DNA from 4 places in the Mesorhizobium sp. RCAM 06353 genome. Region 2 is predicted to be linked to each of the others. Evidence: predicted binding sites of a transcription regulator. Region 2 holds the regulator's gene; each other region holds the start of a gene.
What was found. The regulator PhoB, encoded in region 2, activates phosphate uptake and scavenging genes when phosphate is short. The targets are predictions, from matches to a motif close to TGTCATNNANCTGTCAT.
Positions count from the first base shown of each region.

Region 1: a site for PhoB is predicted at 2,064-2,080, ahead of AC56QX_RS13305 (acid phosphatase). Genes of this name have one in related genera too.
Region 3: a site for PhoB is predicted at 5,448-5,464, ahead of AC56QX_RS27890 (LTA synthase family protein). Genes of this name have one in related genera too.
Region 4: a site for PhoB is predicted at 5,763-5,779, ahead of AC56QX_RS27345 (RNA degradosome polyphosphate kinase). Genes of this name have one in related genera too.

Region 1 covers NZ_CM185031.1:2,811,428-2,818,990, forward strand. The annotation lists gene AC56QX_RS13295 (cytochrome b) at 1-1,108, shown strand, start outside; gene AC56QX_RS13300 (cytochrome c1) at 1,136-1,993, shown strand; gene AC56QX_RS13305 (acid phosphatase) at 2,125-2,820, shown strand; gene AC56QX_RS13310 (hypothetical protein) at 2,952-3,449, opposite strand; gene AC56QX_RS13315 (adenine phosphoribosyltransferase) at 3,837-4,382, shown strand; gene AC56QX_RS13320 (MaoC family dehydratase) at 4,526-4,999, opposite strand; gene AC56QX_RS13325 (MaoC family dehydratase) at 4,996-5,466, opposite strand; gene corA (magnesium/cobalt transporter CorA) at 5,593-6,567, opposite strand; gene AC56QX_RS13335 (APH(3')-II family aminoglycoside O-phosphotransferase) at 6,725-7,534, opposite strand; gene ychF (redox-regulated ATPase YchF) at 7,534-7,563, opposite strand, start outside.
Region 2 covers NZ_CM185031.1:1,947,768-1,955,330, forward strand. The annotation lists gene pstS (phosphate ABC transporter substrate-binding protein PstS) at 1-243, shown strand, start outside; gene pstC (phosphate ABC transporter permease subunit PstC) at 311-1,294, shown strand; gene pstA (phosphate ABC transporter permease PstA) at 1,298-2,149, shown strand; gene pstB (phosphate ABC transporter ATP-binding protein PstB) at 2,146-2,949, shown strand; gene phoU (phosphate signaling complex protein PhoU) at 2,975-3,682, shown strand; gene phoB (phosphate regulon transcriptional regulator PhoB) at 3,702-4,391, shown strand; gene AC56QX_RS09195 (ROK family protein) at 4,404-5,654, opposite strand; gene xylF (D-xylose ABC transporter substrate-binding protein) at 5,926-6,966, shown strand; gene AC56QX_RS09205 (sugar ABC transporter permease) at 7,111-7,563, shown strand, end outside.
Region 3 covers NZ_CM185031.1:5,721,210-5,728,772, reverse strand. The annotation lists gene rplI (50S ribosomal protein L9) at 1-366, opposite strand, end outside; gene rpsR (30S ribosomal protein S18) at 582-830, opposite strand; gene rpsF (30S ribosomal protein S6) at 830-1,333, opposite strand; gene AC56QX_RS27895 (pilus assembly protein) at 1,797-3,434, shown strand; gene AC56QX_RS27890 (LTA synthase family protein) at 3,481-5,409, opposite strand; gene fabD (ACP S-malonyltransferase) at 5,688-6,635, shown strand; gene fabG (3-oxoacyl-[acyl-carrier-protein] reductase) at 6,696-7,433, shown strand.
Region 4 covers NZ_CM185031.1:5,619,961-5,627,523, forward strand. The annotation lists gene fumC (class II fumarate hydratase) at 1-665, shown strand, start outside; gene AC56QX_RS27330 (DoxX family protein) at 843-1,265, shown strand; gene AC56QX_RS27335 (DoxX family protein) at 1,433-1,855, shown strand; gene ppx (exopolyphosphatase) at 1,877-3,412, opposite strand; gene AC56QX_RS27345 (RNA degradosome polyphosphate kinase) at 3,412-5,613, opposite strand; gene AC56QX_RS27350 (zinc-finger domain-containing protein) at 5,843-6,088, shown strand; gene AC56QX_RS27355 (FAD-dependent monooxygenase) at 6,108-7,349, shown strand; gene AC56QX_RS27360 (TIGR02117 family protein) at 7,388-7,563, opposite strand, start outside.

The sequences.
Region 1 (7,563 bases), 860 kb from region 2:
GGCCATGCACTACACGGCCGACACCAATCTCGCCTTCGGCTCGGTCGAGAAGATCATGCGCGACGTCAACTCCGGCTGGCTGTTGCGCTACATGCATGCCAACGGTGCCTCGTTCTTCTTCATCGCCGTCTACATGCACATCTTCCGCGGCCTCTATTACGGCTCCTACAAGGCGCCGCGCGAGTTGCTCTGGATCCTCGGCTGCATCATCTACCTGTTGATGATGGCGACCGGCTTCATGGGCTACGTGCTGCCTTGGGGACAGATGAGCTTCTGGGGTGCCACCGTCATCACCGGCTTCTTCAGCGCCATTCCGCTGGTCGGCGAATGGATCCAGCAGTTGCTGCTCGGCGGCTTCGCCGTCGACAACCCGACGCTGAACCGCTTCTTCGCGCTGCACTACCTGCTGCCGTTCATGATCGCCGGCGTCGTCGTGCTGCACGTCTGGGCGCTGCATGTCGTCGGCCAGTCGAACCCGACCGGCATCGAGGTCAAGTCGAAGACCGACACCGTCGCCTTCACCCCTTACGCGACCATCAAGGACGCGTTCGGCATGATCGTGTTCCTGTTCATCTTCGCCTATTTCATCTTCTTCCTGCCGAACTATCTCGGCCATCCCGACAATTACATCGTCGCCAACCCGCTGAAGACGCCCGCCCACATCGTGCCGGAATGGTACTTCCTGCCGTTCTACGCGATCCTGCGCGCCATCACCTTCAACATCGGGCCGATCAACTCCAAGCTCGGCGGCGTGCTGTGCATGTTCGGCGCCATCGTCATGCTGTTCCTGGTGCCGTGGCTCGACACCTCCAAGGTGCGCTCGGCGGTCTACCGGCCCTGGTACAAGCTGTTCTTCTGGCTGTTCGTGGCCGACGCCATCCTGCTTGGCTGGCTGGGCTCGCAGCCGGCGGAAGGCAGCTATGTGTTCATGGCGCAGATGGCGACGTTGTTCTATTTCGCCTTCTTCCTGATCGCGCTGCCGGTGCTTGGCCTGATCGAGACGCCGCGCAGGCTGCCGAACTCGATTACCGAGGCGGTGCTCGAAAAGAACAAGGGTGGCAGCGGGCATCCGGCGGGCGCCACGGCCGCGCCAGAGACCAAGGGCTGAGCGGTAGAGAATCTAAGGGGATTTGGCATGAAAAAGATTCTCACCTCGCTGGCGCTGATCGGCCTTGTGGCCGCCGGCACTGCGGCCTTCGCGGCCGAAGAGGCGCACAACGCGGCAGCGCCGACGCATTTCCCGATCAATGAGCCGAAGGAGATGAGCTGGAGCTTCACAGGTCCGATCGGGACCTATGACAAGGGCCAGCTGCAGCGCGGCCTGAAGGTCTACAAGGAAGTCTGCTCGGCCTGCCATTCGATGAATTTAGTGGCGTTCCGCACCCTGTCGGACCTCGGCTATTCGGATGCCCAGATCAAGTCGCTGGCGGCGACCTACACGATCCATGACGGCCCCAACGATGCCGGCGACATGTTCGACCGTCCCGGCAAGCCGTCGGACTATTTCCCGGCGCCGTTCCCGAACACGGAAGCGGCCGCGGCCGCCAATGGCGGCGCGGCGCCGCCCGACATGTCGCTGCTGGCCAAGGCACGCGGCGTCGAGCGCGGCTTTCCGCAGTTCGTCTTCGACATTTTCACCCAGTATGACGCGGGCGGCCCCGACTACATCCACTCGCTGCTGACCGGCTACGACCAGACGCCGCCTGCCGGCATGGTCATCCCGGAAGGCACGCATTACAACCCGTACTTCATGTCCGGCGTGTCGCTGAAAATGCCCAAGCCGCTCTCCGACGGCCAGGTGACCTATGATGACGGCGCACCGCAGACGGTCGACCAATATTCCCGCGACGTCGCAACCTTCCTGATGTGGGCGGCCGAGCCGCACATGGAAGCCCGCAAGCATACCGGCATCAACGTGCTGTTTTTCCTGCTGGTGTTCGGTGCGCTGGTCTACCTCGTCAAGCGCAAGGTGTGGGAAGACGTGGCGCACTAAATCGCGCCAAAGCCGCACAAGACTACAAAAGGGCGCCTTGAGGCGCCCTTTCGCGTTTCGCAGGCGGTGATGTCACATGGCCGTCATCGCCGGTAGCGATCCTGCGTCATTCCCACGAAAGGATCGCACCCATGAAGAAATACGCATCGCTGACGGCTGGTCTGCTGCTGCTGATCATCGGCTCGGCCGCCCAGGCCGAAGACGCAAAACCCTTCGTCACCAACAAGGATGTCGACCTGACGATGATCCTGCCGCCACCGCCGGCAAACGATTCGGCGCAGACCAAGGCCGAACTCGGCGAGGTGCTGGCGCTGCAAGTGACGCGCACGCCCGAGATGGTGGCCAGCGCCGTTGCCGACTCCGAGGAGAATGTCTGGCGCTTCGCCAATGTGATGGGGCCGAATTTCAACAAGGAGAAGCTGCCGAAATTCAGCGCCTTCTTCGACCGCGTCGTCGAGACCGAAGGCGCTGTCGTCGATCCGGCCAAGGATGTCTGGAAGCGCCCGCGTCCGCACCAGCTCAGTGATCTCGTCAAGCCGGCGGTCAAGCTGTCGAGCTCAGGTTCCTGGCCATCCGGCCACGCCACGGTCGGCACCATGATGGGCATCATCCTGGCCGACATGGTTCCGGAGAAGCGCGCCGAGATCATGGCGCGCGCGGCCGAATACGCCCACAACCGTGAGGTTGGCGGTATCCACTATGCGTCCGACGTCGAGATGGGCAAGATTTCCGGCAGCGTCATCGCCGCGGTCCTGCTCAACCGGGACGACTTCAAGGCTGAATACGAAGTGGCCAAGGCCGAGCTGCGGGGCGACCTCGGCATGTAAGTCCTAAAGCGCGTCGCGTCGAAGCGGATTCATGCGACGCGCTTTGGGTGCTCTCTGCGTGCGCCAGCCGGGACGTCAGTTTGTCTTAGTTCTAGCGCAGAGGGCTCCAGGGGACTGAAGCCGGCAATAGCTCACTGCGTCGACACTTGCACCGATATTGGAAAGGCAAAGTACAGATTGCAGGCAAGAAGCTCGATACCTCGTTTTCCCAGGCGAGCGAGAGGGTCAGGCGCTTCAACGGCAACAGTTGCGCTGCCTTTGGCCTTCGTCTGCAGTGTGACGAGAGTATCATAGACTACGCGACGCTCGCGGACGGATGCCTGCTTCGGATTTTCAGGGTAATAAACCGGGATCGTCAAAATCAGGTAGTCCATCCGACAGCGCGGCGCCGAAATCGCGATTGCCTTCCTGCGCAGAGCGATCTCGAACACGCCGGACCGTTCGTTGAATCCAGTGATCCATTGTCGATGCGTATGCAATTGTCCAAGCGCCTCGCCGACCACGAAATCTGCCGGGCGTAGCACGACCGTCCAACTGGCCCGCTCGGCAGCGGAGCCGGCTGCCAGAGCCCAGCTCAGGAGCGAGGCTGCCATGATGACGATCGGTATTTTCCGCAGAAGATGGGTCATGTAGCGACCATGGTTCGACCGGAAGGGGCGCTTCAGTCGCCCCTTTTTACCCCTATGCGAGAGTTCGGCAAGCCGTCCTTTGGCATAGCGCGGCGATCAAACAGATGCGGATCGAGATCGGACGGGCTATGAAGCTGAGAGGCTGCAATTCGATCGGACAAGTGCCACGCGGGAATCTGCGCTTCCGCTAATCGGTAAAGCAGGACCCAGCCGTGGCGGACAGCATCGGCGCGGAAGATCGCTGCAGCGGCCAGTCCAATCCTTTGCCGGATGCGCTTGTCTCGGGCGTCACATCGCGCTAGCCGTTGTCGGTCGCGCCGGGCTACGATTGGCCCTGGCATCGTTTCACATCTGTCCGCCGAAACTGGATCATCCGGAGCCGCCTTCATGAAACCTTCGCTCGAAGACACGCTGCTGGCCGCGATCCGCACCATTCCGGACTATCCGAAACCCGGCATCCTGTTTCGCGACATCACAACGCTGCTCGGTAATGCGCGCGCCTTCCGCCGTGCCATCGACGAACTGGTGCATCCCTATGCCGGGCAGAAGGTCGACAAGATCGCCGGCATCGAGGCGCGCGGCTTCATCCTGGGTGGCGCCGTCGCCCATCAGCTCTCGGCCGGCTTCGTGCCGATCCGCAAGAAGGGTAAGCTGCCCTTCGAGACGGTGCGCGTCGCCTACAGCCTGGAATACGGGCTGGACGAGATGGAGATGCACAAGGACGGCATTGCCCCTGGTGAGAAGGTAATCCTGGTCGACGATCTGATCGCCACCGGCGGCACGGCGGAAGCGGCGGTCAAGCTGCTGCGCCAGATCGGCGCCGATATTCTGGCGGCCTGTTTTGTCATCGACCTGCCGGATCTCGGTGGGCGCGCCAAGCTTGAGGCGCTGGGTGTGCCGGTCAGGACGCTGATTGGGTTTGAGGGGCATTGAGGCCGCAAATACTGCACGGGAGGCAAGTACGGCGTCGAGCTTGATATCTACGGCCTGCCGGGTCCCCGCTGCTTCGCAGCGTCCCGGCGTTCGTTGGCCTTTCATCGTGCCACTGGCACGATGAATTCGCTTACGCGAACCGGCTACTCACCCACCTTCACCAGCACGGCGCTCTCGAACTCCAGCACCTTGTCGCCGGTCGCGGCGAAAGCCTCGCAGCGCAGCGCCAGCAGCCGCCAGCCGGGGCGCGATGAGATCGGGCGGTGGGAGACCGCCGTGCGCGTGAAGGTGACGGTTTCGCCGGCGTAGACGGGCTTCAGCCATTTCAGGTTCTTGAAGCCGGGGGAGGGGCCGAATTCGGGCATCGGGCCAGGGCCGTTCCAGTTGGCGCCCTCGGCGTCCATGCGGGCTTCGAGGTTGAGTTTCATCCAGGTGGCGGCGGTGTGCCAGCCGGAGGCGCAGAGCCCGCCGAGCACGCTCTTCCTGGCGGCCTCTTCGTCGATATGGAATATCTGAGGGTCGTATTTGCGGGCAAAGGCCTTGATCGCCTCGGGCTCGAATGTGTGCGAGCCGAGCGTCACCGTGGTGCCGATGCGGAAGAATTCATCCAGGGTCATGCGGCATTCCCCGCCGCATCGCGCGTCAGGAACATGACGGAATTCTCAAGCTCGAAGACGCTTTCGCCACGTTGGTTGACCAGCTCGCTGCGCATGGTGACGAAGCCGAGTTGCGGCTTCGATTTCGACAGACGCTTGGCCAGGACAACCAGGTTGCCTCTGATTGTGTCGCCGGCCAGAACCGGTTTCTTCCACTTGACCTGGTCGACGCCTGGCGCGCCCTGGCAGGTGGAGTCCAAAAGGAAGGCATCGCACAGCATGCGCATGAACATGGCGCAGGTGTGCCAGCCCGAAGCCGACAGGCCGCCCAGGATGCTGGCCTTGCCGGCTTCCTCGTCGAGATGCATCGGCTGGGCGTCGAATTCGCTGGCGAACTCGACGATCTCGGCCGCGCTCACCTGTTTGGTGCCGAGGTCGAACGAGGCGCCCTCGACGAAATCCTCATAGGCCCATGTCTTTGCGGTCATGGTCTGGAACCCGGTTGCAGAATGCGCGATCCGCATGGATCGGCGAACCCGGATGCAGGCAGCGCGCGATTTGGTCAAGTCCTTTCTGGTGAGCCAGCCTGAGACCGCCGGCATCAGCGGCAGCGGTCAGAGCCAGCCGCGGCGACGGAAATACCAGAAGGGGAGGATCGCCGACAGGATCATCAGGCCGATGGCGAAGGGATAGCCGAGCTGCCATTTCAGCTCGGGAATGACGTCGAAATTCATGCCGTAGATCGAGGCGACCAGTGTCGGCGGGAGGAAAATCACCGCGGCGACCGAGAAGATCTTGATGATGGCGTTCTGCTCGATCGAGATCATGCCGAGCGTGGCGTCGAGCAGGAAGGAGATCTTCTGCGACAGAAAGGTGGCGTGGTCGGCAAGCGACAGCACGTCGCGCGACAAGGTCTTGATGCGGGCACGGACATCCTTGCTCATTTTGGTCTGGGTGGCGACATGGGCGAGGAAGCCGGCAAGGCGCTGCAACGAGATCAGGCTGTCGCGGACGGACGAGGCGATGTCCTCCTTGCGGCCGATGGCTTTCAGCAACTCCTGGAAGTCGCGGTTGCGTTTCGACACCTTGGTCGAGCGTGCCTCGAAAATATCGCGCGAAATCGCCTCGATGTCGCGGCCGGCGCGCTCGAGGATGTCGGCCAAACGGTCGACGATCGCTTCCAGTAGGCCGATCAGGATAGTATCGCCGCTGGTGCAGCCGGTCGCCACCTTCTCGGCGCGCAGCGGGAAGGTCTTGAAGGCCTTCGGTTCATGATAGCGGATGGTGATCAGCCTCTTGCCGGCAAGCGCGAAGGTCACCGGCGACATCAGGGGATCATCGACCTCGGTCTGGGCCGGCAAAGTGGCGGTCATGAAGTAGGCGCCGTCCTCGATGTAGAGACGGCTGGAAATCTCGATCTCTTCCATCTCCTCGCGGGTCGGGATGGCGACGCCGAGCCAGCCTTCGATGGTGGCTTCTTCCTCCTTGGTCGGACTGATCAGGTCGGCCCAGACGACCCTGTCGCCATCGGCCAGCAGGTCGTCGACGACGCGCAGGCGGTCATTGTCCACGACAAATGCCTTGATCATCGCCAGATCTCCCCTGCCAGATAAGGTTTGTTCAGATTGACGCTGGTGTCGGATTGCGCAGCGCTTCGTCGCGTGCGCCGAGCGTGTGCCTGCCGCTTAGACCTGTGGCATGACAAAATCAAGACAAGCCCGGATCGGGCGGGCCGGCGTCGGCCGCTCAGAAAAACTCGTCGAGGAGCCGGTACCAGGAAAGCTTCGCCGGCTCTGCTTGCGGTGGCCCGTAGCGTTCGAGAAAAGGCTCTATCCAGGTCTCGCCGATGTTGTAGCGGATGCTCCAGCAGGCGAGCGCCAGATCCTGGTGGCGATCGGCGACGCCCAGCCGGCCGCAATCGATGAGACCGCTGAAGCGGCGCTCTGCCACCATGACATTCGGCAGGCAGGCATCGCCATGGGTGACGACAAGATCCTCGGTTGTTGGCCTCAGCGCCTCAAGCTCGGCGAAGGCTTTTGCGGCGGTCCAGCCCTGCCTCTCGTCGTCGAAATCGCTTTCGTCGACTTCGCCGGCCTCCATGCGGACCCGCGCCGCTGCGATCCGCCGGTCAAGGCGATGGTCGAAGGGACAAGAGCCGATATCGAGTGCATGCAGTTCGCGAAGCGCACTGGCCATGATGTCGATGACATCAGCCGGATCGATCGGCGCCGAAGCCAAGTCCTTGCCGGCAACGGCCGACATCAGCAGCCAGTCGTGACCGGCATGGCTTTCCCAAGCGATTACATCAGGGCAAGCGATGCCTTGTCCGGAAAGCCAGCGCAGCCGCGCGGCTTCGCCGGCGAGTTCGGCAAAGGGACCGTTGCGCTCGCATTTCAGGAACAGGGCCGGCTTGCCGTCGGCCACCAGCCGGAACACGCCGGCCTGTGATTTGCCGATGGTTTGCCGGTGCCAGCGATAGGCGGAGAGCAGCCGGCGCAGTTCATGCGGCAGATCGATTCCAGGGAGTGGCTGGATATCGTCGGCCGCTCGCTGCATCAGGTGTTGAACTTGAACAACAGGACGTC
Region 2 (7,563 bases):
GAGCCTGGCGACGCCACTTGGCCGATCGCAGCCTCGACCTGGGTCCTGATCCACAAGGCTCCGGATGATGCCGCCGCCACCGGCGAGGCCCTGAAGTTCTTTGCCTGGGCCTACAAGGACGGCAAGGAAACCGCCAAGGCGCTCGACTATGTCTCGATCCCCGACAGCGTCGTCGACCTGATCAAGGCTTCGTGGAAGACCGACATCCAGGCCGACGGCAAGCCCGTCTACGTCGGCGAGTAACATCCCTTGAAGGAGCGCCGCGCTCGCGGCGCTCCTTTTCCTTCCATTCAAAAGAGCCGAGCTTGACATGAGCGCTGTCCAGGAAGCCTTGCCAGCCGTTAGAAGTTCGCGCGATGCCACCGTCCGACGGTTCGCGCTGACCGACTCGATCTTCCATGGAATGACCCGCGCTGCCGCGATCCTGGTGCTGGTTCTGCTCGGCGGCGTTGCGATCTCGCTGTTTGCCGGCTCCTGGCAAGCCCTCTCCACCTTCGGCTTTTCCTTCCTGACCAGCGAAAGCTGGAACCCGGTGACGGAGAAATTCGGTGCTCTGGCGCCGATCTACGGCACCATCATCACCTCGGCCATCGCCATCCTGATAGCCGTGCCGCTCGGCATCGGCATCGCCATCTTCCTCACCGAGCTTTGCCCGCGCCCGCTGCGGCGCCCGATCGGCATGGCGGTGGAACTGCTGGCCGGCATCCCTTCGATCATCTACGGCATCTGGGGCCTGTTCGTCCTGGCACCGTTCCTGCAGACGACCGTGCAGCCCTTCATCATCAGCGTGTTCCATGGCATTCCCGGCCTCAACAGCCTGTTTGCCGGCCCGCCCTATGGTATCGGCCTGCTGACCTCGTCGATGATCCTTGCCATCATGGTGCTGCCCTTCATCACCTCGATCACCAAGGACGTCTTCGACACGGTGCCTCCGGTGCTTAAGGAATCGGCCTACGGCATTGGTTGCACCACCTGGGAAGTGACCCGCCGCGTCGTCATTCCCTACACCCGCATCGGCATCATGGGCGGCGTCATGCTCGGCCTCGGCCGCGCGCTCGGCGAAACCATGGCGGTGACCTTCGTCATCGGCAACGCGCACCGCATCTCGACCTCGCTGTTCGCGCCGGCAACGACGATCTCGGCCACCATCGCCAACGAATTCACCGAAGCGGTCGGCGATCTCTACACCTCTTCGCTGGTGGCGCTCGGCCTGATCCTGTTCGTCATCACTTTCCTGATCCTTGCCATCGCACGCTACATGCTGATGCGCATCGACGCCCGCACCGGAGCCTGACCGATGTCGACAGCCACGTCGCTTCACCAGAGCCGCAAGCGCAAGAATGGGGTGATGATGACGCTGTGCGTCGTCGCCGCCGGAATCGGCCTTGTCTGGCTGGCGCTCATCCTCGGCGCCCTGCTCTACAAGGGCCTTTCCGGTGTCAATCTTGCGGTCTTCACGGAAATGACGCCGCCGCCCGGAGATGCCGGCGGTCTGCTCAACGCCATCTACGGCAGCATCGTGATGACCATCATCGGCATCATCGTCGGCACACCGATCGGTGTTCTGGCCGGCACATACATGGCCGAATATGGCCGCTTCTCGAAACTCACCACCGTGGTGCGCTTCATCAACGACATCCTTCTGTCGGCGCCGTCGATCATCATCGGCCTGTTCGTCTATGAGCTGATGGTGCGGCCGATGGGGCATTTCTCGGCGATCGCCGGCGCCGTCGCGCTTGCCATCCTGGTCATCCCGGTCGTCGTGCGCACCACCGAGGACATGCTCAACCTGGTGCCCAACGCCTTGCGCGAAGCCGGCACCGCGATCGGCGCGCCGCGCTGGGTGGTCATCAAGTCAGTCGCCTACCGCGCCGCGCTGTCGGGCATTGTCACCGGCATATTGCTGGCCATCGCCCGCATCTCCGGCGAGACGGCACCCCTTCTTTTCACGGCGTTGAACAACCAGTTCTGGTCGAGCAATCTCAACGCGCCAATGGCCAGCCTGCCTGTGACCATCTTCCAGTTCGCTCTCAGCCCTTACGAGGAATGGCAGCAACTGGCCTGGACTGGTGCACTCATCATCACATTGACGGTTCTCGCGCTCAGCATCTTTGCGCGCAGCTTGACCGGACGCAGAGAGGACAAATGAGCCAGATGTTGTCTCCAGACATGACGATCGCCGCCGAGGCAGCCGCCAAGGTAAAGATCGAGGTCAAGAACCTCAACTTCTATTATGGCCAGTCGAAGGCGCTGAAGGATATCACGCTGTCGCTGCCCGAGCGCAGCGTCACCGCCTTCATCGGACCGTCGGGGTGCGGAAAGTCGACGCTGCTGCGCGTCTTCAACCGCATCTATGAACTCTATCCCAAGCAGACCGCCGAGGGCCAGGTGCTGCTCGACGGCAAGAACGTTCTCGACCGTTCGCAGGATCTCAACCTGCTGCGCACCAAGATCGGCATGGTGTTCCAGAAGCCGACGCCGTTCCCGATGTCGATCTATGAGAATATCGCCTTCGGCGTCAGGCTCTATGAGAAGATCAGCAAGGCCGAGATGGACGGCCGCGTCGAGCAGGCGCTGAAGCGCGCAGCCCTGTGGAACGAGGTCAAGGACAAGCTCAATGCCAGCGGCCTCAGCCTGTCAGGCGGCCAGCAGCAGCGGCTGTGCATCGCCCGCACGGTGGCGGTGAAGCCGGAAGTCATCCTGCTCGACGAGCCGGCCTCGGCGCTCGATCCGCTGTCGACCGCCAAGATCGAGGAGCTGATCGACGAGCTGCAGGCCGACTACACGATCGTCATCGTCACCCACAATATGCAGCAGGCGGCGCGCGTCTCGAAGCAGACCGCCTTCATGTATCTGGGCGAACTGGTCGAGTTCGACAAAACCGAGAAGATATTCACGTCGCCTCGCGAGAAGCGCACGCAAGACTACATCACCGGCCGCTTCGGCTGATCGCACGCATACGAGGACCAGGATCATGGCCGAACACACAGTCGCAGCCTTCGATGAGGATCTCGGACAGATCAGCAGGCTGATCAGCGACATGGGCGACCTCGCCGGCTCGATGGTCGGCGGCGCCACCAAGGCGCTGCTGAATTCCGACAACGCGCTGGCACAGCGTGTGGTCTCCGACGATGCCATCATGGACGCGCGCCAGCGCGAACTCGACGACCGCGCCATCACGCTGATCGCCAAGCGCCAGCCGATGGCCGATGATCTGCGCCATGTCGTCGGCTCGATCCGCATGGCCGGCGACCTCGAGCGCATTGGCGACCTTGCCAAGAACATCGCCAAGCGCGTCGGCACCGTCGGTCTCAGCGCCACGCCGCGCGACCTGTCGCACTCCATCGACGCCATGGCGCAGCTGGTGCTGATCCAGGTGCAGGGCGTGATCGAAGAGTATGCGGCGCGCGATGCCGCGGCACTGGCGAAGCTGCGCGCCGACGACGAACGCATCGACGTCAAATACACCTCCGTCTTCCGCGAACTGCTGACTTACATGATGGAAGATCCGCGCAACATCACGGCGTGCACGCATCTGTTGTTCTGCGCCAAGAATCTCGAACGCATCGGCGACCACGTGACCAACATCGCCGAAAACGCCTACTATGTCCTGACCGGCACGCAGTTGCCCGCCAATCGTCCCAAGCAGGATGAGACGGCGATGTCGGCGCCCGCGGCCTGACGCAAGAGGTGACCAATCAATGATCGCGCCACGCATTATGGTGGTGGAGGATGAGGAGCCGCTGGGGGTGCTGCTCCGTTACAATCTTGAATCCGAAGGCTACCAGGTGGAGGTGGTGCCGCGCGGCGACGAGGCTGAAATCCGCCTGCAGGAGAACGTGCCCGACCTTCTGGTGCTCGACTGGATGGTGCCGGCGGTGTCCGGCATCGAACTCTGTCGGCGCCTGCGGATGCGGCCCGAGACCGAGCGGCTGCCGATCATCATGCTGACCGCGCGGGGCGAAGAAAGCGACCGCGTACGTGGGCTCTCGACCGGCGCCGACGACTATCTGGTCAAGCCGTTCTCGACGCCGGAATTCATGGCTCGCGTCAAGGCGCTGCTGCGCCGCGCCAAGCCGGAAGTTCTGTCAAGCGTGCTCAAGGTCGGCGATATCGTGCTCGACCGTGAATCGCACCGGGTCTATCGCAAGAAGAGCGAGATCCGGCTCGGCCCGACCGAGTTCCGCCTGCTTGAATTCATGATGCGCCATCCCGGCCGCGTGTTCTCGCGCAGCCAGCTGCTCGACAATGTCTGGGGCGAGACGATCTATATCGACGAGCGCACGGTGGACGTGCATGTCGGCCGGCTGCGCAAGGCGGTCAACAATGGCCGCATGCCGGACGTTATCCGCACCATTCGTGGGGCGGGCTACGCGATCCGCGAGGATTGAGCGCGACCTGATTCAGGCTACGTTTTTCTTTGCGGCAAGGCCTGATTTCGCCTGCACGCCTGGCGCGAAAATCTCCTGGTCGACGAAGGTCAATGCGCGCATGGCGCAGCCTTCGCGGATGAGGGGAAGTTCGTTCGGTTCGGTGTCGAAGGAAATCGATTTCGAGTGTTGGCCGCCGGCGGTCTGGGCGATGGCCTCGCGCAATGCCGGCTCGATCAGGTCGAAGGCGGCGGCGCTGACGCCGACCATGGCGACGGGTGCGGGATCGATCAGAGCGAACAGGCTGCCGAGGCCGTAGCCCAGTGCCTCGCCGGCTTTGCGGTAGGCTTCGCGCTCGGGTCCGTCTCGTTCGCGTGCCGTGGCGGCGAGCGCCCGCATCTGCGCGTCGCTGACATCGGCGACCGGCTCGGTGTCCTCACTGAGTTGCCTGGCGTTACGCCAGATGGCGTAGTTGCCGGCATAGGCCTCGACGCAGCCGCGGCGTCCGCAGCGGCAGAGCGCGCCGCCGGGCCGATGGATCATGTGGCCGAACTCGCCGCCCGAGGAATGGGTGCCGGTGAACAGCTCGCCCTTCAGCACCAGGCCCATGCCGATGCCGTGCGACAGAAGGATGGCGATGAAGTCGTCGCGGTAGCGCTCGGGATCGCGCCAGCGCAGCGCCACCGCCATCATGTTGCAGTCGTTTTCCATGGTGGCGGGGATGCCGAACTCGGCCTCGAGTATGTCGGCGAAGGCGATGTTGGTCTGCGGCGTGATCGGCGACCAGAGCATCGCCCGGGCCGCGGTGTCGGTGATGCCCTGGATCGCCAGCGCGATGCGGGCGACGCTGCGCACGTCGATATCGGGATCCTCGAGGCGCCGCCGCACGATGGCGACGCATTCGCCGATCAGCGCTTCGCGCGACATGGTCAGCGTGTCCAGCCGGCGCTGTTCTTCCGATACGACCTGGCCGGCATAGTCGATGACGGCGACGGAGAGGAAATTCAGCGACAGCACCACGGTCATGACAGCCGCGGCCTCGGGGTTCAGGCCGAGGCCGACCTGCGGCCGGCCGCGTTTGAGCGCGCCGGCCTCGCTCGGCTTGCCTTCGGCCAGGATGCCTTCGCCGATCAGGTCGGAAGAGATCGCCGATATGGTCGAGTGGCTGAGGCCGGTGGTCGCGGCAATCTCGGTGCGCGACGGCCGACCGGCCCGGCGCACGGCCGCAATCACCATGGCGCGGTTGCGCCGGCGCAGATCGTCGTGGCGGATTCCGACCGACATGTTTTCCCACATCCTCCCGGTCGCCGCGGTTCCTCCGGCCCCTCGAACGCTGCCAGCGACACGGTCAAATACTGGCAGAAGCGGCCCGCCCTGTCATTTATTTATTCCGAGGCTCGAAAAAAATTCGCGAGGACATCAAAATCCATCAGAATCGTTGTTGACAGCGTTCCGGTGTTGCATCAGTGTTTTTTCGAGGCTCGAAAAAATAGAGCCTTTGTGCCGGCCTTAGGGCCAGTTTGGTCGCGCCATACGCGGCGCAGGGAGGAATATCATGAAGAGATTCACAGCCGCCATCCTGGCGGGTGTCGCCATGTCGCTGACGCTCGTGTCGGTCGCGCAGGCGAAGGACAAGGTCATCGGCGTTTCGTGGTCCAACTTCCAGGAAGAGCGCTGGAAGACCGACGAAGCCGCGATGAAGAAGGCGATCGAAGCCGCCGGCGACAAGTACATCTCCGCCGATGCGCAGTCCAACCCCGGCAAGCAGCTTACCGATGTCGAAAGCCTGATTTCGCAGGGCGCCAATTCGCTGATCATCCTGGCGCAGGACGCCTCGGCCATCGGTCCGGCCGTGCAGAAGGCGCTGGACGAAGGTATTCCGGTCGTCGGCTATGACCGCCTGATCGAGAACAAGGACGTCTTCTATCTGACCTTCGACAACAAGGAAGTCGGGCGCTTGCAGGCGGCTGCGGTGTTCAAGGCCAAGCCGGAAGGCAACTATGTCTTCATCAAGGGCTCGGGTGCCGATCCGAATGCCGATTTCCTGTTCTCGGGCTCGATGGAAGTGCTCAAGGCGGCCATCGACAGCGGCAAGATCAAGAATGTCGGCGAGGCCTATACGGACGGCTGGCTGCCCGCCAACGCTCAGAAGAACATGGAGCAGTTCCTGACCGCCAACGACAACAAGGTCGATGCCGTGGTCGCGGCCAATGACGGCACCGCCGGCGGCGTCGTCGCGGCGCTGACGGCGCAGGGTTTGGCTGGTACCGTGCCGGTCTCGGGCCAGGACGGCGATCATGCCGCGCTGAACCGCATCGCTCTCGGCACGCAGACCGTATCGGTGTGGAAGGACGCGCGCGAACTCGGCAAGAATGCCGCCGAGATCGCCTCGCAGCTGGCCGACGGCAAGAAGATGACCGACATCGCTGGCGTCAAAGACTTCACGACGCCTGGCGGCAACACCGTCAAGTCACTGTTCCTGACCCCGGTGGCTATCACCAAGGACAATCTCAACGTCGTCATCGACGCCGGCTGGATCAAGAAGGACGAAGTCTGCGCAGGCGTCGCCGCCGGCAGCGTCGCGGCCTGCAACTAAACGGCGCAATACCGTTCGATATCAACGCCGCGGCCCAAAAGCCGCGGCGTTTCTCAAGGGGCTTCCGCTTCAAATGACTGCGGCAAGCAAATAGCATCCATGTTCCGGCACCCGCGCCAGACGGTAAACCGGTGGGAGGATAGCATGACCGACACGACCTCTAATCAACCGGTCGGCAGCACTGCGGCGGATAAGGCGCGTGCATCCGAACTCAGCGCCGTTGGACGGTTTCTCAAGGCTACCGAACTCGACACACGCATGCTCGGCATGGTCGGTGCGCTGCTGGTCATCTGGGTCGGCATCCATATCCTGTCGGGCGGGCTTTTCCTGACACCGCGCAATCTGTGGAACCTGTCGGTGCAGACCTCGTCGGTCGCGATCATGGCGACCGGCATGGTGCTGGTTATCGTTATGCGCAACATCGACCTCTCGGTCGGATCCGTCGAAGGCGTGATCGGCATGATCATGGGTGTGGCGCAGGCCGAATTCCTCATTCGCGTCATGGGTTTCCAGCTTGGAAATCCGTGGCTCTGGATCATCGCGCTGGCGGCCGGTGTGGTGCTGGGTCTCCTGATCGGTGCGTTCCAGGGCTTCATC
Region 3 (7,563 bases), 3.4 Mb from region 2:
GGTCTTGATCGGCTGGTTGAGCAGGATCTGGTTGCGGTTGACCGAGAAACCTTCGGCCGTCAGCAGGTCGGCGATGTCACGGGTCGACACCGAGCCGTAGAGCTGACCGGTTTCGCCGGCCGAACGCACGGCGATGAAGCTCTTGCCGTCGAGCTTTTCAGAGACCTGGGTGGCTTCCGACTTGCGCTCGAGGTTGCGGGCTTCGAGTTGGGCGCGCTGGCCCTCGAACTTCTTCTTGTTGGCTTCGTTGGCGCGCAGCGCCTTGCCCTGCGGCAACAGGAAGTTGCGAGCAAAGCCGTCCTTGACCTTGACGGTATCACCCATCTGGCCGAGGCGGGAAACGCGTTCGAGAAGAATCACTTGCATGGTCTTGTTCCTTCGTCTGGGCACCGATCGCGGGATCGGCGCCGAATTGAATGGAACAGGTCAGGAAGCTCGGGCGCCTTGGCGCCGGTGTCGCTGTCCTGCCTGTCGCGGCAGTTAGAGGCTTTTCACCTCAACTCGGGATTTGACGGTTAACCCTGCGGCGCCCGTCGCCGTGGGAGAAGGGAGCAGGCGGCGAACCGCCTGCTTCGGAAGTCTTAGCGGACCACGTAGGGCAGCAGGCCGAGGAAGCGGGCGCGCTTGATCGCCTTGGCGAGTTCACGCTGCTTCTTCTGGCTGACGGCGGTGATGCGCGATGGCACGATCTTGCCGCGCTCGGAAATGTAGCGCTGCAGCAGACGCACGTCCTTGTAGTCGATCTTGGGCGCGTTGGCGCCGGAGAACGGACAGGTCTTGCGGCGACGATGGAACGGGCGCCGGGTCGGGATCTGGTTGATGTCGACCATTATTCTGCACCCCCTTCAAAGCCTTCGCGCGGACGGCGCGGACCACGATCAGCACCGGCGTCGCCACCGAAGCTGCGCGGCGGACGATCGCCACGGTCGCCGCGATCACGGTCGCCGAACGAACGCGGGCCACGATCGCCACGGTCGCGGTCGCCGAAGCTGCCGCGCTCGGAGCGCTCTTCGCGCTTCTGCATCATGGCCGAAGGACCTTCCTCATGCGCCTCGACCTTGATGGTCAGGAAACGCAGGACGTCCTCGGACAGACCCATCTGGCGCTCCATTTCGTTGAGCGCTGCCGGCGGGCAGTTGAGGTCCATGAGCGTGTAGTATGCCTTCCGGTTCTTGTTGACCCGGTAGGTGAGGGACTTCAGTCCCCAGTTCTCAACCCGGCCAACGGACCCGCCATTCGCGGAGATGACACCCTTGTACTGTTCGACAAGAGCATCGACCTGCTGCTGCGAGAGGTCCTGCCGGGCAAGAAACACATGTTCGTAAAGAGCCATTATGTCTTCGTGCCTTTCTTCGTTTCTCTCCCGGTTCCCGGCGGCTAAAGCCTCTGCAACTTCTCTGACCCGCAAACCCTTAAAGGGTACGGGGAAGAAAGGAGCATTTCGAGACGGTCGAGAGCGGAGACACGGGAGGCGGAAACACTTCTGGCTTCACACGAAGGCTTTTGATAAAACCTACGGCCCTCCGTTCAGCCCCCAGCAAGGACCGGCAGATTGCGGGCGTCTATACAGCAATCCGCTGATAAGGCAAGGGCAAGGGGCGTGCCCGATGTCGCAGGGGGCCCTGAAAAGCAAGCGGCAGCGTCAGAAGGCTGTGATTTCCCGACAACCGGCCCTTAACCACAATGTCAGGTTGTGCAGGGTTGCGCCCTTGCCGTCAACGGTCGATTCATCATGGAAGGCGCAAAAGCCCGGGCAACCCGCGCAGATCAAGCGGTGAGCATTTCCGGGGGTAAGGATGCTTCTCAACAGATTCTGGCGCTCGAAGAACGGCAATTTCGCGCTTCTGATGGGGCTCGGCCTGCCGGCCATCCTGTCGGCTGTGGCCTTCGCGGTCGACGTGTCCACCATCATGCGAGCCAAGAGCAACCTGCAGAATGCGCTCGACTCCGCAAATCTTGCCTCCTCGCATCTCGGCGATCTCGACATCACCCGCCCCGACGCGTTCAACCGCTATTTTCAGGCCAACATCGCCGGCAATAGTGAACTCGCCAACGCGCAGGCAACGCTGACCGTCGACAAAGGCGTCAACTACATCAAGACGAAAGCTGTCGCCTCGGCGGACGTCAATTTGAACTTCGCCTTTCTGTTCGGCCAGAACAAGCACATCGTCGTCGATGCCTCGGCCGTCGAATCGAACAATCAGCTCGAAGTCGTGCTGGTGCTGGACAATACCGGCTCCATGGCCGGCGCCCGCATGACGGCGTTGAGAACGGCGACGAAGTCACTGCTGGACACGCTCGAAGCGACAAAATCGCCGACGCGCCAGGTGCGTGCCTCGCTGGTTCCCTTTGTCACGGCGGTCAATGTCGATGGAGACGGGTTCGACCCGTCGTGGATCGACATGGACGGCAAGTCCTCGACCAACGGCATCAATTTCCCCGTCATCGACGGCAAGCGGCCGAACCATATGGCGCTGTTCAAGCAATTGGGGCTGAAGGGCGGATGGAAAGACACCGGATGGAAAGGCTGCGTCGAGGCTCGCCCCGGCACCTACAACATTTCTGATACGCCGCCGGATGCGAACAAACCCGACACGCTGTTCGTGCCTTACTTCGCTCCCGACGATCCAGAGCCTGCCACCAAGCCGTCAGGTTCCTACGGCAACTCGGCGACCGGCTACAACAATTCGTACCTCGACGACACCATCGACAAGGTCAAACTCGCCGAGCCGGGCGTCAATATACTGGGCATCGACCTTAGCGGCCTGCTTGGCAGTGTGGTCAACGCACTGTTGGGCGCGGACCTGGAAAAGATCGCCAAATATGTCGCGTCGACGAACAAGATCGTCACCGAGACCGGCAGCGCGATCACCGTTGGTCCCAACCGCTCCTGCCCGACCCCCGTCGTTCCCCTGACCGACGATTTCGACAAATTGCGCAAGGCGGCGAGCCAGATGACGGAGTGGAACGGTTCCGGCACCAACGTCTCGGAGGGTCTGTCGTGGGGCATGCGGGTGCTGTCACCCGGCGCGCCCTATACCGACGGGGTGCCATTCAAGACGCCAGGCGTCAGCAAGATCGTCATGCTGCTTACCGATGGCGAGAATGTCGTCTATGGCGCCAGCAATCAGCCGACCAAGTCCGACTATACGTCCTATGGCTATCTGGCGGGTGGCCGCTTCGGCTCAGACAACCAGACGACGGCGGCGCGCAATGTCGACGGCTGGACCAAGAGCGTCTGCACGCAGTTGAAGAACGAGGGCGTGCAAATCTACACGATGGTGCTGCAGTCGGATACCGCCGCCAACCGCACGCTCTACAGCGCCTGCGCTTCCGACCCGAGCGGCTATTATGCCGTCAACGATCCAGCAAAACTGCCGAACGTTTTCCAGCAAATCGCCAACAAGTTCTCGAAGCTGCAATTGACGAATTGAGCGCTCAATCTCAAGAGGCCGCTACACCTGAAGGGATCGGAACCCTTCAACTCGTATGGGCGACAACCTTGTCGACCGTCTCGGGGAAGAAGTCGGGCGCAGCGCTGCGCTTGCCGAACATCATGTCGTACTGGATGAGCCGGAAATCGCTGATCGCCGGGTCGATCTCCTTCTGACGCGACCAGTCGGGCGTGGCCTCGCCGGCCGGCGTCAGCAGCAGGTTGCGGTCGACGACGCGGTAGTGTTGACGCATCTCACCCAGAAAACCCGTGTAATAGGGATGCGTAATCCCCGCGGTGGTGAGGATATGATAGGGCAGGAAGGCCGGGCTCACCGCGCCAAGGTTCTCCACCGAACCGGAGCGGTTCGACCAGATGATCAGCGGCGTCTGATGATGTTCCAATGCGTCTTGCGGCGTTGCTTCCTTGCGTGGCGCGACATTGTCCTTCAGGAAACCGGTTTCGACATAGACCGGCCCCAGCGGCGGCAGATGGTCGCCGAAAAAGGCGATGACGGTGGGGCGGGAGCGCTTCTTGGCCCATTCGATCAGCCGTTCAAGGCCGCGGTCCGCATCGGCTGAGCCCTCCGCATAGCTTAGCAGCGAGTCGCGCGCCCATTGGCTGATCGGCGCCTGCACCGAGTGGGTCGGGTTGTAGTAACGGTTCGGTTCATAGGGACCATGGTTCTGCAGGCTGACCGCGAAGAAGAACACCGGGTCGTCACTGGCGTCGGCTTCGCGGATGATCTCGTCCGTCATCGCCGCATCCGATGCCAGCGGTCCGCGCTTTTCCATCGGCGGCAGCGTCTCTTCCGACTTGAAATCGTTGAAACCGAAATCGGCATAGACCGCGCCGCGGTTCCAGAACCAGTTGGTGCCGGGATGGATGGCGCGTGCCCGGTAGCCCTCGCTCTTCAGGAAGGTCGCCATCGAAGGCGTCGGCGTGCGCACATATTGCTGGTAGGGAATGCTGCCGGCGGGCAGGAAGGCGTTGGAAAAACCGGTCAGCGCCTCGAATTCGATGTTTGCGGTCATGCCGCCGAATTCAGGCGAGAACATCGAACCGGAACGCAACGATCGCACGGTGGGAATGGGATCCGGTGTGATGGAGACGCCGGGCAGCTTGGTCGGATCCCAGAAGGATTCGCTCATGACGACGATGATGTCGGGCTTTTCATCGGGCACCGAGGCCGTCACCTGCGGCCGCTCGATCGCCGCGATCGCCTTGTCGGAATAGCCTGATGGTGCCGAGACATGCGCCATCGGCACGTTGAGCGCGAAGGCAAGCGCAAACCCGTTCGAGGCATAGTTTTCCTTCTGGTCCCACATGATCGGGATGATCTGCAGCCGATCCCTGGTCCAGGAGAAGGTGGCATAGTCCATGATCGAGACAAAGAAGGCGAGCAGCGGCACCGCCAGCGTCAGCCGGGCAAGGCGGCCTTTGTGGCTGAGTGCGGGAACCTTGCGGCGCCACAGCCGCCAGCCATAGACGAGCAGCGACAGGCCGGCGACGATGCCGACGACCATGGCGAGCGCGGTCATCGGCCGGTCGCGCACCAGGAGTGGCAGCAGGGCGACGATCTGGCGGGCGTAGAGAAAGTCAGTCGGATAGAGCGGATCGCCGAGATAATGCGATTTCTGGTGGCCGACAAAGGCCAGCGACAGGGTCAATGGCGCGACGATCATCAGGCTTTGATGACTGCGGCCGAGCACGGCATCGAGGCCGATCAGGATCAGCGCGAACACGACGATGGTCGTCCAGCCCGGCTTGAGCGGCTGCAGGAAGAAGGAGACCGTGCCGGCAAAGTCGCCGCGTACGATCAATTCGATGACAAACACCAGGATGGTTGAGATCGCCAGGCTGATCAATCCGTAACGGACGACAGGCCATCTCCGGCCCGGCAGATAGCCGGTGGACGGATCGTCTTCCAGGAACTGAGGCGCGGCTTTACCTGCGCGTTTCGAACTCTTTGCCACTTTGACTTCCCACCCAGCGACAACCCAAGTCACTCGATTGTCATATAATTGTCACGCAAAGCTAGCGCCTGTGGCGGAAATAAGAAGAGCCAGCAAACGATTCGTGAGCGGTTTTCATCAGGAGTGATCGCCAAAAAGCCTTTCGGAACAGGCACCCGGCGCATGGTTCCGACTCGGGACTGGGCTGAACCGGGCTTGACTTGGCGGCCTGCCTTGCGCCACAGGCAGGAAAAACGCGTGTTATCAGGCAAGCACAACCAGTCTTGGAGAGCCCTCGCATGGCCATTGCATTCACCTTTCCGGGACAAGGCAGCCAGGCTGTCGGCATGGGCAAGGATCTCGCCGACGCCTTTCCCGAGGCACGCAGGGTCTTCCAGGAAGTCGACGATGCGCTCGGCGAAAACCTGTCGAAGCTGATCTGGGAAGGTCCCGAAGAGACCCTGACGCTGACGGCCAACGCGCAGCCGGCGCTGATGGCAGTGTCACTGGCGGCGATCAGGGCGCTGGAAGCGAGCGGCTTCTCGCTGAAGGACAAGGTCGCCTATGTCGCGGGCCATTCGTTGGGCGAATATTCGGCCCTTGCCGCCGCCGGGTTCGTCTCTGTTGCCGATGCCGCCCGTCTGCTGCGCATTCGCGGCAACGCCATGCAGGCGGCGGTGCCGGCCGGCGAGGGCGCCATGGCGGCGATCATCGGACTGGAGCAGGCAGATGTCGAAGCCGCTTGCACCGAGGCCGCACAAGGGGCCGGCAAGGTCTGCCAGATCGCCAACGACAATGGCGGCGGCCAGATGGTCATTTCCGGCGCCAAGGCCGCGGTCGAACTGGCGGCGAAACTGTGCACCGAAAAGGGCGCCAAGCGGGCGCTGATGCTGCAGGTCTCGGCGCCCTTCCATTCGGCGCTGATGGCGCCGGCGGCCAATGTCATGCGCGACGCGCTCGCCGGGGTAACGAAGCATGCGCCGGCAGTGCCCGTGCTGTCCAACGTCACCGTGACCCCGACCAGTGATCCCGACGAGATCGCGCGGCGCCTGGTCGAGCAGATAACCGGCCGCGTGCGCTGGCGCGAAACGGTGGAATGGTTCGGCGCCAACGGCGTTGCAACGCTTTACGAGATCGGCGCCGGCAAGGTGCTGTCGGGCCTAGCACGGCGCATCAATCGCGACATCGCCACATCAGCCGTCGGCACCTCGGCCGATGTTGAGGCGGCGCTGGCCGCGCTTGCATAATCCACTGGCGATTTCACCCCTTCCGTGTGAAGGCTGTTTTCTCAGATCAGGAGACAAAAAATGTTCGAACTGACCGGCCGCAAGGCGCTCGTCACCGGAGCATCGGGAGGCATCGGCGAGGCGATTGCCCGCGTGCTGCATGCGCAAGGCGCCATTGTCGGCCTGCACGGCACCCGGATCGAGAAACTGGAGACCTTGGCAGGCGAACTCGGTGACCGGGTCAAACTGTTCCCGGCCAATCTGTCGAACCGCGACGAGGTCAAGGCGCTTGGTCAGAAGGCGGAGGCCGAGCTCGAAGGCGTCGATATCCTGGTCAACAATGCCGGCATCACCAAGGACGGCCTGTTCGTGCGCATGTCGGACGCCGATTGGGACTCGGTGCTCGAAGTCAACCTGACCGCCGTTTTCCGGCTGACCCGCGAACTCACCCATCCGATGATGCGCCGCCGCCATGGCCGCATCATCAACATCACCTCGGTGGTTGGCGTGACCGGCAATCCCGGCCAGACCAATTACTGCGCCTCCAAGGCCGGCATGATCGGCTTCTCCAAATCGCTGGCGCAGGAGATCGCCACCCGCAACATCACCGTCAACTGCGTTGCCCCGGGCTTCATCGAATCGGCGATGACCGACAAGCTCAACGACAAGCAGAAAGAGGCGATCATGGCGGCGATTCCGACGCGCCGCATGGGCACGAGTGTTGAAGTGGCGTCCGCCGTCGCCTACCTCGCCTCCAACGAAGCCGCCTACGTCACCGGCCAGACCATCCATGTCAACGGCGGCATGGCTATGATTTGACGGATACGGCGGGGCTGTGAAAAGAGACCATTTCGCCTTGGACCTCAGCCATTTTTCGTGTAATGCGGCCCGCAACCCGGCGGTTCGGGCAAAAACCGGTCCGTGGCCGTTGCGTTTCCGGCAGGACCAT
Region 4 (7,563 bases), 3.5 Mb from region 2:
CCGAAAGGGTGGCTGATCGCATCGCCGCCATCACCGGCATTGCCTTCGTCACCGCGCCGAACAAGTTCGAGGCGCTCGCGGCACATGATTCCATGGTGTTCTCACACGGCGCCATCAACGCGGCGGCCGCCGCGCTGTTCAAGGTCGCCAACGACATCCGCTTCCTCGGTTCCGGCCCGCGCTCGGGCCTCGGCGAGTTGTCACTGCCGGAAAACGAACCCGGCTCGTCGATCATGCCGGGCAAGGTCAACCCGACGCAGTGCGAAGCGATGACGCAGGTCTGCGTGCAGGTGTTCGGCAACAACACAGCAGTGACCTTCGCCGGCAGCCAGGGTCATTTCGAGCTCAATGTCTACAACCCGCTGATGGCCTACAATTTCCTGCAGTCGGTGCAGTTGCTCGCCGACGCATCGGTCTCCTTCACCGATAATTGCGTCGTCGGCATCGAGGCGCGGGAAGACAACATCAAAGCGGCGCTCGACCGCTCGCTGATGCTGGTGACGGCGCTTGCGCCCACCATCGGCTACGACAACGCCGCCAAGATCGCCAAGACGGCACACAAGAACGGCACGACGCTGCGCGAGGAAGCGCTGGCCACCGGACTGGTCAGCGAGGCCGACTATGACCGGCTGGTGCGGCCGGAGGACATGACGCATCCGGGGTAAAGTGTTTTGCGGCGGGAGAATTTACTCCCGTCACCACATCACCCGACACGAATTTCGCGCCTCCTGGCCGATCACGGAAATGTACGCCCTGTGAACGATGTGTCGCCGGATAGGCGGCTTTGGTGAACAGTCAGCATCGTCTATCTCTCCGGCATTCAACCCATTCGGAGAGTCACCATGTCCATCAACACTTCCACCGCCGGCGCCGGTACCGCGTCCAACAGTTCTGTCACCATCCTGCTCGGCCGCATCCTGCTCGCGGTCATTTTCCTGCTTTCCGGTTTCGGCAAGCTCACCGCGATATCCGGCACCGCTGCCTATTTCGGCGGTCTCGGCCTGCCCCTTCCGACCGTAACGGCCGTAGTCGTCGGCCTGATCGAACTGCTCGGTGGCCTCGCCATCCTCGTCGGTTTCCAGACCAGGAGCGCCGCCTGGGTGCTCGCGGTCTTCACGATCGCCACCGGGCTTGTCGCCCACACCGGCTGGGCCGACCAGATGCAGATGATCCAGTTTCTCAAGAACCTCGCCATCACCGGCGGCTTCCTGCTGCTGGCTTCATCGGGCGCCGGCGCCTACTCGATCGACGCCAAGCGCGGCTGAACCTCCCTCCCAAGCCCCCTCCCGGGCCTTGACCGAAGCGGCGCGGAATTTCCGCGCCGCTTTTTCGTTGTTTGAAGTAGCCGGTTCGGTTCCAGCCGCCGCTGCGCAGGCGTAGACTGCTCGGTGACCGGCTCGGACCCAATCTGGCGCCGGCAAGGGAGGTGGCCATGGCTCGCAATGCATTGCTTCTGGTTTCGCGACTGCTGTTTGCCGTGATGTTCGTACCATCCGGCTTCCAGGCGATCGCCAACATCGCCGGTACATCAGATTATTTCGCCGGCCTCGGCCTGCCGCTGCCGACGCTCGCCGCCTGGGGCACGGGTCTGTTCGAGCTGATCGCCGGCTTGCTGATCCTCATCGGCTTCCAGACCCGGATCGTGGCGCTGTTGCTGGCGGCTTTCTGCGTGGTTGCCGGCTTCATCGGCCATTTCGGCCAGGGCGCCGGCGACGCGATGCTCGCCTTCCTGCAACAGCAGATGCTGATGAAGGACATTGCGATATCAGGCGGTTTCCTGGCACTGGCGATGGCTGGTGCCGGAGCCTGGTCGGCCGACGGACGCGGTTTCGGCATCGGTGCGGACGCGACCTGAGCCTCCGCCTACCAGAACACGCTACTTCACCGAAACGCTAGGCCCGCCCTCCACGGCCAACACCAGGCGGCGGTTGGTGATGCGCGCCAGCTGCGCCAGGCGGCCGGCCGGGCGCTCGCCATAGAGGTCGGAGAGCGAAGCGGGCAACACCAGCGCCAGTACGCCGTTGGCGCGCGGCTCCCATTTCAGCCTGGGCATGATGCCGGGCATCGAGGCCGTCAGCAGATAGACAACCCGCATCATCGCCGCCAGCACCCGAGCCCGCTCGAGGTAGCGCGGCGTCGCCAGCGCCTTGATTTCGGGTGCGATGGATTCGTTGAAGATGCCGTCGTGACGATAGGCATTGGCCAACGCCAGGAAGGCGCGGCCGGGATGGTCGACGCCGTAGAAAGAGGCATGGGCAATGATGTTGAGCGACTGCCTGCCGCGGTATTCGGGATGCGCGCGCCAGCCGATATCGGCCAGCAATGCGGCCGCGTGGCGGTAGCGCGCCTCGTCCTCGGTCTCGTCGATGCCGAAGGCGGCGAAGGATTTGGCTGTCCAGTCGACCAGCTCATGCGCATGAGTGACGGAGCGCGAGCGCAACCGGGCGAGCTCCTCGGACGCGGAGATCAACGGATCGGCCTTCTGCTCGGCCTCGTCGAGCAGCGAATAGAGAAAACCTTCGCGCACACCGAGCGCCGAGACGATGATCTTCGACGGCTGCATCGCCGCCATGATCTCCTGCAACACGATGGCGCCATAGGGCAGCAGCGAGCGGCGATTCTTGGAAACGCCTTCGATCCCCTTGACCTTCTCGATCTCGGCTTTGGCCACCTGCTTGAGAAAGTTCGCCGCACTGTCGGCCGACATCTCGTAGTGGTGCATGACGCCGAGCGGGTAGTTGTTCATCTCCATGTGCAGCCGGGCGAGGTTTCGCCAGGTGCCGCCGACGGCATAGAAGGGCCGGCCCTGCCCGCCTTTCAACAGCTTGGCCCGCGCCAGCTCGTCGCGCGCGATCTTCTGCGCCTGGGTGAGCGAGTTTTTCGCCATGTCCTGCAGGCGCAGGCCACCGAGCGGCAGCGTTATACCGTCACCGATCGCCTCGCCATTGACGTCGACCAGTTCGAGGCTGCCGCCACCCAGATCGCCGGCAATGCCATTGGCCGGGTGGAAGCCCGAAATGACACCAAGCGCCGAATAATAAGCTTCCTGACGCCCGCTGATCACCCGGATTTCGGTTTTCAGCACCTCTTCGGCGCGGTGGATGAAATCGGGACCGTTGATCGCCTCACGCGCCGCGGCGGTGGCCAGAACATACATATGCTCGGAGCCGGCCTGGTCGGACAGCGCACGAAAGCGGCGGAACTCTTCCATCGAGCGCGTCACCGCCTCGGGGTCGAGCTTGCCGGTCGAAACGATGCCGCGGCCGAGGCCGGCCAGCATCTTTTCGTTGAACAGCATGGTCGGCGAGCGCGCCAGCCCTTCATAGACAACAAGGCGGATCGAATTCGACCCGATGTCGATGATGGACAGCGGTCGGCGGTCCTGCAGCCGGCCCTGGGAATCAGACATCATCAGGTGGACGCTGCGGCGTTCTTCTTGCGGCGCTTGAACTGCGCAATGCGCTTGGGCGCATGCGACTTCAGCGCGTCACCCCGTCCCGACAGGCTCGGATTGGTCATGAAATATTCCTGCGCGTTGAACGGTTCCTCGCCCTCCTCCAGCACGACGCGCCGGGAGGTTCCATCTGCCAATACGTCGAAACTTTGCTGATTGTCCATGATGTTGCCCAGCATGATCTGGCCCAGAATCTGTTCATGCACAGTTGGATTGGTGATCGGCACCATGGTTTCGACGCGACGGTCAAGATTGCGCGGCATCAGGTCAGCCGAGGAGATATAGACGATCGCCTCGTCCGAGGGCAGGCCATGGCCGTTGCCGAAACAATAGATGCGGCTGTGTTCGAGGAACCGGCCGACGATCGACTTGACCCTGATGTTTTCCGACAGGCCCGGCACCTGCGGCCGCAGGCAGCAGATACCGCGCACGACGAGGTCGATTTCCACTCCCGCGCGGCTGGCATCATAGAGCGCGTCGATGACGATCGGGTCGACGAGCGCGTTCATCTTCATCCAGATGCGCGCCGGCTTTCCTTCCAGCGCATGGGCGACTTCGTCGGAAATGTGCTTGAGGATGCGGCTTCTCAGCGTGAATGGCGAGATCGCAATCCGCATTTCATCGGTCGGCTCGGCATAGCCGGTGATGAAGTTGAACAGCTGGGCGACATCGCGCGCGATTGTCGGATCGGTGGTGAAGAAGGACAGGTCGGTGTAGATGCGCGCGGTGACCGGATGATAGTTGCCGGTGCCGAGATGCACGTAGTTGCGCAGCTTGCCGTCCTCGCGCCGTACCACCAGCGACATCTTGGCGTGGGTTTTCAACTCGAGGAAACCGAACACAACCTGCACGCCGGCACGCTCGAGGTCGCGCGCCCAGCGGATGTTGGCTTCCTCGTCGAACCGGGCCTTGAGCTCGACAAGTGCGGTCACCGACTTGCCTGCCTCGGCCGCGTCGACCAGCGCGCGCACGATCGGGCTGTCGTTGGAGGTGCGGTAAAGCGTCTGCTTGATCGCCACCACTTCGGGATCGGCCATCGCCTGGCGCAGGAACTGCACGACGACGTCGAAGGATTCGTAGGGGTGGTGGACAACGATGTCCTTCTCGCGAATGGCGGCAAAACAGTCGCCGCCATGCTCACGGATGCGCTCGGGAAAGCGCGGATTGTAGGGCGTGAACTTCAGGTCATCGCGAGGGATGGAGACAATCTCGGAGATCTGGCTGAGCGCCAGCGGTCCGGTGAGCACGCTGATGCGGCTCGACGATACGCCAAGCTCGCCGGCCACGAATTCGCGCAGTTCGCCAGGCATAAGTTTGTCGAATTCGATGCGAATCACCGAACCGCGGCGGCGGCGCTTCAGCGCCGTCTCGAACAGGCGCACGAGATCTTCCGACTCCTCCTCGACCTCGATATCGCTGTCTCGAATGATGCGGAACGTGCCGGAACCCTTGACCTCATAGCCCGGAAACAGCTTGCCGATATAGAGGCCGACCGCCTCTTCCAGCGGAATGAAGCGGACATGGTGCTTGCGATCGGGCAAACGGATAAAGCGCTTCAGCGCCACCGGCAGGCGCAACAGCGCACTCATCTCCTCGCCATTCTTGCGGTGGCGCAGCTGCAGCGCCATCGAGAAGCCGAGATTGGGAATGAACGGGAACGGATGCGCCGGGTCGATCGACAGCGGCGTAAGCACCGGAAACACCTGGTCCTGGAAATGGTCCTCCAGCCAGACCTTCTCGTCCTTGGTCAGAGCGTCGCGGGTGATGCTCTCGATGCCTTCCTTGTTGAGCAGCACGGTGAGTGCCGAAAGGCTCTTCTGCTGGTCTTCCTGCAGCCGTTCGACCTCGCGCAGCAATTGTTCGAGCTGCTGCTCGGGCGTGCGGCCATCGGGGCTTTTCAGCGTGATTCCTTCGCGCACCTGGCCGGCGAGGCCAGCGACGCGCACCATGAAGAACTCGTCGAGATTGGCTGCCGAGATCGACAGGAAGCGGACACGCTCCAGCAGCGGATGATGGGTGTTCAGCGATTCCTCGAGCACGCGGCGATTGAACTGCAGCCAGGAAAACTCGCGGTTGACAAAGCGATCGGGGTTGCCGCCTTCCGAACTGGCCACCTCGACATTGACGAATTCGCTCTGCACCGGCTTCAGTTCGTTCATGATCCCTGCCCGTAACCGTTCCTTTTGCAGCGCCGCCAGATGGCGATAGACGCTCTAACATGCCTTTGTGTCGCATGATCGGTCGCGGAATCGCTTTGCGTCCGCGCTCACGCGCTTAACCGGCTTAACTTATCCTCTGACAGGCTTTTGCGACAGTTTGATTTCATCGATCTTGCAAAGAGACCTGTTATGATCCAGATGCATGCGAGACTGCGTTAAGGAGACGACGATGGCAGGCGGTTCCATTCCCCATTTCCAGAACGATGCGGGCCATCCGGCGATCGACATCGGGGTCAAGGAATTCATGTGCACGGGCGCCAACCCGCCTTTCGACCATCCGCATGTGTTTCTCGACATGGGCGACGACAATGAGAAAGTCTGCCCCTATTGCTCGACGCTCTACCGCTATTCGCCGAAGCTGAAGGCGACGGAAACGCTGCCGGCTGGCTGCCTCTACATCGACCAGGCCGCCTGAGCCTCCAGCGGCTGAGCCCATGCACGACGCGCAACTCCGGCAAGTCATCGTCGCCGGGGCCGGCGTTGCCGGGCTGACAGCCGCCCTCGCCTTCGCCGCACGCGGCTACCCCGTGCGGGTGTTCGAACAGGTTCCGCGCCTCGAAGCCGTGGGTGCCGGCCTCCAGCTTTCTCCCAACGCGACACGCATCCTGCGAGACCTCGGCGTGCTGGACCGGCTGTTGCGGACAGCGGTTATGCCGGAAGCGGTGGTGCTGAAGGACGCCGCGACGTTGCGCGAACTGGCCCGCGTGCCGCTGGGGCAAGCGGGCGAAAGGCGTTGGGGGGCGCCTTATCTCGTCGCCCACAGGGCCGACCTGCACAGCGCACTGACAGCGCGTGTTGCCGATATGCCGGGTATTCATCTCACCACCGGTGCGCGCGTCGCCAGCATTGCCACCGGCAGCCATGGTGTTACGGCGAGTGTCGAGGTCAATGGCAAGACGGCCGAGGCACAAGGCTCCTTGCTGGTCGGCGCCGATGGCGTCTGGTCCTCGGTGCGCGCACTTGTCGATTCGACCAAGAGGGTGGCATCGCCAAGAAGCCGTTTTTCGGGACAGTTGGCCTGGCGCGCCACCGTCGCGGCCGACAGCACCGCTGGGCAAGCCTTTGCCGCGATCGGCGCGGTCGATTGCGTCACGACTTTTCTGCATCCGGGTTTCCACATGGTTGCCTATCCCGTCAGCAAGGGTGACGCCTTCAATCTCGTCGCCTTCACCAAAGGCGAGCGCATTGCCGAGGGCTGGTCCGGCCATGCCGATCCCGGCATCCTCGCCACCGCTATGCGCGGCACCGCGCCAGGACTCGTAAAGTTGATGGAAATGGCGGGCCCGTGGCTGACCTGGCCGCTCCACACCGTCGAACAGAAGCAGCCCTGGACAACGCCAGCCGGCATCGCACTGATCGGCGATGCCGCGCATGCGATGACACCCTTCGCGGCACAAGGCGCGGCGATGGCGATCGAGGATGCGGCGACGCTTGCCAATGTCATGGCCGAATTCCCTGCCGATCCAGTGGAAAGTCTTCGGATCTGGGAGAACTTGCGACGGCCGCGTGTGGCGAGAGTTGCTCGCCGTGGCGCCGTCAACCGCCTTGCCTGGCATGCTGCCGGCCCCGTCGCCATCGCCCGCAATCTGTTCCTCACCATGCGCTCCTCGGATAAACTCGCCGCCGACCTCGACTGGCTCTATGGCTGGGAGCAGCAGAAAATCATCCGGCGCTGAAATCGAGGCATGTTTTTCAGCTTGTCTGCGGAAAGGCGCTAGTTATAGAGCCGCATCGACAGCCCCAGCGACACCGGCAGCGGGTTCCACCAGCCAGTGCGCAGACCGGCGGTGCGCAGTGCCGCCGCCGTCCACGTGTTGCAGCCGACCAGTGCGTTGAAATGGCCGTTGGCTTCGAAGAAGCCGTCGAATCTGGAATAAGCGGCATTCTGGA